Regions from separate parts of the Microbacterium sp. Bi128 genome, predicted to be linked through region 3. Evidence: riboswitches for the same ligand, from Rfam matches in the RefSeq annotation. Region 3 holds a riboswitch; each other region holds the start of a gene.

The links. A riboswitch is a leader RNA that binds a small molecule or an ion and turns the genes downstream of it on or off. The one in region 3 is predicted to bind thiamine pyrophosphate.
Region 1: another riboswitch for thiamine pyrophosphate. It lies ahead of thiM (hydroxyethylthiazole kinase); the one in region 3 lies ahead of LQV45_RS16965 (bifunctional hydroxymethylpyrimidine kinase/phosphomethylpyrimidine kinase).
Region 2: another riboswitch for thiamine pyrophosphate. It lies ahead of LQV45_RS16400 (ECF transporter S component); the one in region 3 lies ahead of LQV45_RS16965 (bifunctional hydroxymethylpyrimidine kinase/phosphomethylpyrimidine kinase).

What each region holds. Positions count from the first base shown of each region.
Region 1 covers NZ_CAKKMM010000111.1:1,976-4,228, forward strand. Annotated here, with positions in the region: gene LQV45_RS10385 (HNH endonuclease signature motif containing protein) at 1-855, shown strand, start outside; TPP riboswitch at 899-990, shown strand; gene thiM (hydroxyethylthiazole kinase) at 982-1,773, shown strand; gene thiE (thiamine phosphate synthase) at 1,770-2,253, shown strand, end outside.
Region 2 covers NZ_CAKKMM010000257.1:2,260-4,512, reverse strand. Annotated here, with positions in the region: gene LQV45_RS16405 (ABC transporter ATP-binding protein) at 1-632, opposite strand, end outside; gene LQV45_RS16400 (ECF transporter S component) at 661-1,308, opposite strand; TPP riboswitch at 1,375-1,518, opposite strand; gene LQV45_RS16395 (heme-degrading domain-containing protein) at 1,706-2,251, shown strand.
Region 3 covers NZ_CAKKMM010000278.1:11-2,263, reverse strand. Annotated here, with positions in the region: gene LQV45_RS16965 (bifunctional hydroxymethylpyrimidine kinase/phosphomethylpyrimidine kinase) at 1-984, opposite strand, end outside; TPP riboswitch at 1,054-1,151, opposite strand; partial or broken gene LQV45_RS16960 (ribonuclease E/G) at 1,300-2,253, opposite strand, start outside.

The DNA of each region.
Region 1 (2,253 bases), on a different contig from region 3:
TATCCGACCACGCTGACCGAACGTCACCAGCGCGGCCGTGACGCGCGGTGTGTCCGCATCGTCCCCGGGCTCGACGGCATGTCCGACCTCGTCGCGACGTTGCCGACCGTGCTCGCGGTCGGAATATTCGGCCGACTCAGTCAGCAGGCCCACGCGGTCATCGACGCACGAGACGAGACGTCCGAGTCGAACTCGGATGATCGGACCACCGCGCAGCTTCGCGCCGACATCCTCGCCGACCTCCTGCTCACCTCGGCCCCCGACGCCGATCCCACCCGTACCGACGACGGGCCCGGCATCCTCGGCAGCATCCGCGCCCGGGTTCAAGTGGTCGTCCCCGCCCTGACGATGCTCGCCCCCGGGCGTGAGAATGCCGATCCCGCCGAACTCGTGGGGCACGGCCCCCTCGACGCAGGCACCGCACGCGCTCTCGCCGAATCGACCACGCTCCCCTGGGATCGGGTCGTCACCCACCCCGTCACCGGCGCGGTACTGCACACCGACACCTATCACCGCGGCACCGCGATCGACAGGTACCTCCGCGCTCGAGACCGCCACTGCCGGTGGCCCGGTTGCACCGTTCCCGCGAACCGTGCCGAGGTGGACCACACCCACGACTACGCGCTCGGCGGCGCGACCGACGTCACGAACCTCGCCCACCTGTGCCAGCGGCACCACACGCAGAAGCAGTTCACCCGATGGAGCGTGACCCAACTGCCCGGTGGGGTCCTCCGCTGGACCAGCCCGACCGGTCGCACCTACACCGACGAGCCGCTCCCGTACTCTCCCGCCGTGCGCTTCGTCCCCGACGATCCACCTCCGCCCGACCCGGATGAACCCGCGGCACCCTTCTGAGGCCTCGCGCCGCGGTCGGGCGATGCACCGTGCTAACGTCGCCCGCAGTGACACGGGGTGCCCTTCGGGGCTGAGAACACACCCGTCGAACCTGATCTAGTTCGTACTAGCGAAGGGATGTCGCGAATGGTCGTTCGCACGTCGTCGTCTCCATCCACCGCCGCCGAGGCCCTGTCCGCGCTGCGGAACGCCCCGCCGCTCGTGCAGTGCATCACCAACGCGGTGGTGACGAACTTCACCGCCAACGCGCTCCTCGCCCTCGGTGCCTCGCCCGCGATGTGCGACATCCCCGGGGAGGCCGGGATGTTCGCCGGTGTCGCCGGGGGCGTCCTGGTGAACCTGGGCACCCCGACCGCCGAGCAGCGCGAGGCCGCGCGCGAGGCCGTCGCCGTCGGCACTCCGTGGGTGCTCGACCCCGTCGCCGTCGGTGCGCTGCCGGTGCGCACCGCGCTCGCGCACGAGCTCCTCGAGGCCGGGCCGGCGATCGTCCGCGGCAACGCGTCCGAGATCCTCGCCTTGGCCGGCGCCGGGGCCGGCGGCCGCGGCGTCGACTCGACCGACACCCCCGACGCCGCTCTCGATGCCGCCCGCGCCCTCGCGGTCCGCACCGGCGGCACGGTCGCGGTCTCGGGCGCGGTCGACCTGATCGTGGATGCCGACCGCACGGCGCGCGTGCCCGGCGGGAGCGACCTGCTGACCCGTGTCACCGGCGGCGGGTGCGCCCTCGGCGCGGCGATGGCCGCGCTGCTTCCCGGTGCCGCGCCGTTCGACGCCGCGGTGACCGCGAGCGCGATCTGGGCGGTGGCCTCCGAACGGGCCGCCGCGGTCGCGGCCGGGCCGGGCTCGTTCGCAGTGGCGTTCCTCGACGCCCTGGCGGCGATCGACCCCGCCGACCTGGACGGGCGGGTCGCGGCGTGAGCGCGGTCGACCTCCCCCTCCACCTGGTCACCGATCACCGGATGCCGTTCGCCCGCGTCGCCGAGATCGTCGATGCCGCCGCGGGCTCGGGGGCGAGCGTGATCCAGTTCCGCGACAAGACCGGGAGCGGACGCGATCTGTTCGACCGGGTACTCGCCCTCGCCGACGTCATCGCCGGCCGCGCCACGTTCGTCGTCGACGACCGGGTGGACGTCGTCCTCGCCGCCCGCGACGCGGGCGCCCGTGTCGACGGGGCGCACCTGGGGCAGAGCGACCTGCCCGTCGTCGCCGCGCGCCGCCTGCTCGGGCCGGACGCGCTGATCGGCTGGACCGCGAACACCCGGGAGCACTTCGCCGCGGCCGCCGCCCTCCGCCCGGGAACCGTCGACTACCTCGGCGTCGGGGTCATCCGCGCGACCGCCACGAAGCACGACCACCCGCAGCCCCTCGGGATCGACGGTTTCGCCGGGCTCGTGGCAT
Region 2 (2,253 bases), on a different contig from region 3:
GTCTTGTCCAGGCAGCGGCCCACAGCGTCGCGGACCTCCAGGACGCCCGCGGGGTCGAGGTTGGCGGTCGGCTCGTCGAGCAGCAGCAGCCCTGGCCGCATCGCGAGGATCCCGGCGAGCGCGAGCCGTTGCTTTTGGCCGCCGGAGAGGGCCGCCGTCGGGTGGTCCAGCGGCAGCTGTCCCAGCCCGACGTCGTCGAGGGCCTCGTGCACCCGCGGCCAGATCTCCGCCGCCGGGACGGCGAGGTTCTCCGCCCCGAAGGCGACGTCGTCGCCGAGGCGGGAGAGCACCACCTGCGTTTCCGGGTCCTGCTGCACCAGCCCGGCGCGGCCGCGCTGCGCCCGTGGCGCGGCACCGTCGATCAGGAGGCTGCCGGTCTCGTCTGCATCTTCGGCGTCGCCGGAGTCGCCGGAGTCCCCGGAGTCGCCGGCCGCGCCGTCGCCCAGAACGCCGGCCAGGGCGTGGAGCAGCGTCGACTTGCCGGCGCCGGAGGGCCCCAGCAGGAGCACGCGCTCCCCCGGCTGGATGTCCAGGTCAAGGCCGCTGACGGCGGGCCTGGTTCGTCCGGCATGCCGCCAGCCCCAGCCGCGGGCCGTGACGGCGGCCGGCCGGACGCCCGGTGAAGATCTCATGATTCTCTGCAGGATTCAGCGACGGGGCTCAGGAGAAGACGGGCTCCGTGGCGGCCTTGCGGGAGGCAAAGGAGCCCAGCACTCCGGTTTTCGCCAGGCCGCGGGTGGCGAGCCAGGCCAGTCCGCCGGCAATCACTGCGCCGGAGATCGTGGTGAAGACGATGTAGGCGAGCTTGTCGCCGGCTTCGTAGGCGATGTTCCAGCCCCACGGCAGGAAGGAATCGTTCAGGCCGCAGAAGAGGCCCGCGCCGGCGCCGGCCAGCACGGAGACGGGCAGGTTGAACTTCTTGTAGAGGAAGGCCGCGAAGACCAGTTCGGCGCCGAGGCCCTGCAGGATGCCGGAGATCAGCACCGTGGTGCCGTACTGCGAACCCATGATGAGCTCGCCGGTGGCCGCGACGGTTTCGCAGAAGAGCGCGGCGCCCGGCTTGCGGATGATGAGCATGCCCAGCACTGCCGGGATCATCCAGCCGCCGGCGTAGAGTCCGCTCAACGGCGGGTAGACCGCGTTGACCGGAGTCGAGATCAGGTTCGCGCCCTGGGACCAGGCCCAGAAAATGACGCCGCCGGCAACGGCGATCAACGCGGCCACCACAATGTCCACCACGCGCCAGCTGTAGTTGCGCCGGGCGGATGAACGGCTGGCGGAACCATGCTGTGCTGAAATATCTGTCATGTCGTCCTCCTGAGGAACAGGAGGGGAGGGTGCGCCGGCCGGTCTCGGCTTCCGCCGCCCTCCGCGCATCCTGAGAACTCGACTCCCTTGCGCCGGTACTAACCGGATCAGGTTCGAGGGTCTGCGGCTGTCCGCACTCTCAGCGCCCACCAAAGGTTTCCCCGGATTGTTCCGGCGATGCCCGACGGCGGCGCTCCCCTGTCGTAATTATTTTCGCCCTTGTGGGCTGGCTCAGTTTACACCCGGACGGCCGGGATTTCAGTGGTGTGCCGTCACAATCGTGGACCGGACGGCGGCAGTCCCGGCGGCCCGGAAAACCCTCTTGGTAGAGTCGTCGTGCCGGACCCCCGGACCCGCCAGCGGGCGGCCTCGTCACCCACCGGAAAGCTGGAATATTTTGTCGCACACACCGGTCACCCAAGATCCCTCCGGGGAATACGATCCCGACTCCAATGAGCCGCAGCCGCGGGGTTCCCTGGCGGCGCTCATTGGCCGCGTGCTGGCCGAGATAGAGGCGCTCCAGTTCGCGTCGTTCAGCAAGGATGACGCCCTGGACCTCGGGCTCCTCCTTGTCGAGCTGGGCAGGCAACGCTCGCTGCCCATCGCCGTCGACATCACCAAAGGCGAGCAGGTGCTCTTCCACGCCGCGCTGGACGGCGCCACACCGGACAATGAGCGCTGGATCAACGCCAAAAAGCGCGCCGCCATGCGGTACGAGGTCCCGTCCCTGCTGGTGGGCCTCCGGGCCCGCGCTGCCGGCGGAAGGATCGAGGACAACGCCTGGTGGGATCAGTCGGAGTTCGCCGCCCACGGCGGGGCGTTTCCCATTTACGTGCGCGGCACGGGCGCCGTCGCCGTCGTCACCGTCTCCGGCCTGCCCCAGAAGGCGGATCACGAACTCGTGGTCGAGGCCCTGCGGATGGTCCTCACCCCGGAACGCTAGGC
Region 3 (2,253 bases):
GGCCAGCCCGCGGACGAAGTCCAGGGCGTAGATCGCCTCAAGATCGCCCGCGGCTCCTGCGCGCAGGGCTGCGGCGAACTCCCCCGCCGCCGGACCCTGCCTGCCCTGGAGGTGCTGCAGGTGGTGGAAGTGGTGGACCGGGCCGTTGCCGGAGCCGACGTCCAGGGCCGAGGCTTCGCGGAGCGCGCCCAGCAGCCACGGCTTGACTTCGCGCAGCGTCGCTTCCCAGTCCCCCACCCGGGCCTGCACGGTGGCCATGGCCGAGGACAGGGAGCATCCGGTGCCGTGGCTGTTGCGCGTCGCGATCCGCTCCCCCGGCACCACCACCGTTTCCTGGCCGAGCAGGCCGCCGGTGTTGACCAGGGCATCCGGGCAGCCGGTGCCGGCGCCGTGGCCGTCGACGTCGTGGGCATCGGCGTCGTGGGCATGCCCGTCCCCCGGCCCGGCGCCCTGGAGGTGTCCGCCCTTAACCAGGACGGTGGTGCCGGTCAGGGCGGCCAGCCGCTTGCCCTGCGCCAGGGCCTCGGACCACTCGGCAGCGACGGGTTCCTTGAGCAGGATGGCGAGTTCGGCGAGGTTGGGCGTGATGAGGTCCGCCAGCGGCAGGAGGGCCTGCAGGGCGGCCTCGGCCGATTCCTGCAGGAGCCGGTCACCGCTGGTGGCGACCATCACCGGGTCCAGGACCACGACGGCGGGGCGCACCTTTTCCAGCCAGCCGCGGACGGCGTCGATCACGGCGGCGTCACCGAGCATGCCGATCTTGACGGCGTCGATGCCGATGTCGTCGCTGATGGCGTCCAGCTGCGCCGTGAGGAACGCCGCCGGGGGGACGTGGACGGCGCGCACGCCCTGCGTGTTCTGCGCTGTCAGGGCGGTGATGGCGGCCATGCCGTAGCCGCCGTTCGCCGCGATGCTCTTCAGGTCGGCCTGGATTCCGGCCCCGCCGGAGGGATCGGAGCCGGCGATGGCCAGCACGCGGGGAATGCGCGGCGGGGCCGGCAGAGACTCGTTGTGCAGAAAATTGGGCGGGAGGAACTCGGACGGATTCGATCTCGCGGACAAGGAAGACATCCCTTCGCCGGTGCTAACCGGACAGGTTCAACGGGTCTGGATCTCAGCCGGCCCGGTGCCCGGCACCCCGTGTCAGTGTTCCAGCCTAGCCCTTGCCACCCGGAGGACCCGTTAACGCACGAGCGGGCCCGGGCCCGGGCGGACGTATGTTACGTCTGCCCTGACCCGGACCCGCAGCCCGACCAGTCGAAATAATGACCGGACGGGGACGTGGTCAGTCGCGGAGGACTACAGCTCCGACGCCGGCACGCCGACGCCGAGGATGATCGGCTCGTTGCCGGCCGGGATGGACGCAGGCCCGGCCGCGGCGGGAGCCTTGGCCTCGTGGACCGATCCGGCCGTGGCCGGCCGGGTTGCCTCGCGGTGCTCCACGGAGGTTTCGTTGGCTGCGCCCTGGGCGCGGCTGGCACTCCGGTTGCGGCGCCCGCGGCGGCCGCGCAGCGTCGTGGTGTCAGCTGTGCGTGACGCCGGCGCCTCCGTAGCGCGGACGGCCGACGGCGCCTCGGGCGCCGTGGCTTCCGGTGCGGCAACAGCTGCTGCCTGACCGGCCGCCAGGCCGGCGGCCTGATCCGGCTTGCCGGCCTCGGCTTCGCCCAGGTTTGCGAAGGCCTCGGTCAGCAGGTCCAGGGTCAGGGCCGGTGACGGCGCGTCCTCCGCGTGCTCGACGAAGGGTAGGGCCACCTGCTCGCCGCCAAACGTCAGCACCGTTGCGGGGCGGCCGGCTGCCTCGTCGGCGGCTGCGAGCTGCGTGACGGCGTCGACGGCGGCCTGGCGGGCCCCGGCGTCGCTGGCTGCGGCTGCCTCCCCGTCGTGCAGGTGCGCGGCGTGCGCTGCGGCAGCGATGTTGGCCAGCGCGGCACGGGTGGCCTCGGCCTTGGCGTGGCGTTCGGCCTCAGTGGGCTCGGCGTGGACGGGCGCGGGTGCGGCCGGCGCGGTCTCTCCGCCCTGGCCTCCGCGACCGCGGCGACGGCTCTTGCGTTCCGGGCGGGCAGCAGGCTGCGCCTCGGTGCGCGGCACATAGTGCTCCGCGGCGACCGTGTTGGCGCGGCGGTGCTCCACCGGCTCGTCGTGGGTGACGATGCCGCGGCCCGCACATGTTTCGCACTGTTCGCCGAAGACTTCCAGCAGCCCCGTGCCCATCCGCTTGCGGGTCATCTGCACGCGTCCCAGCGATGGCACCTC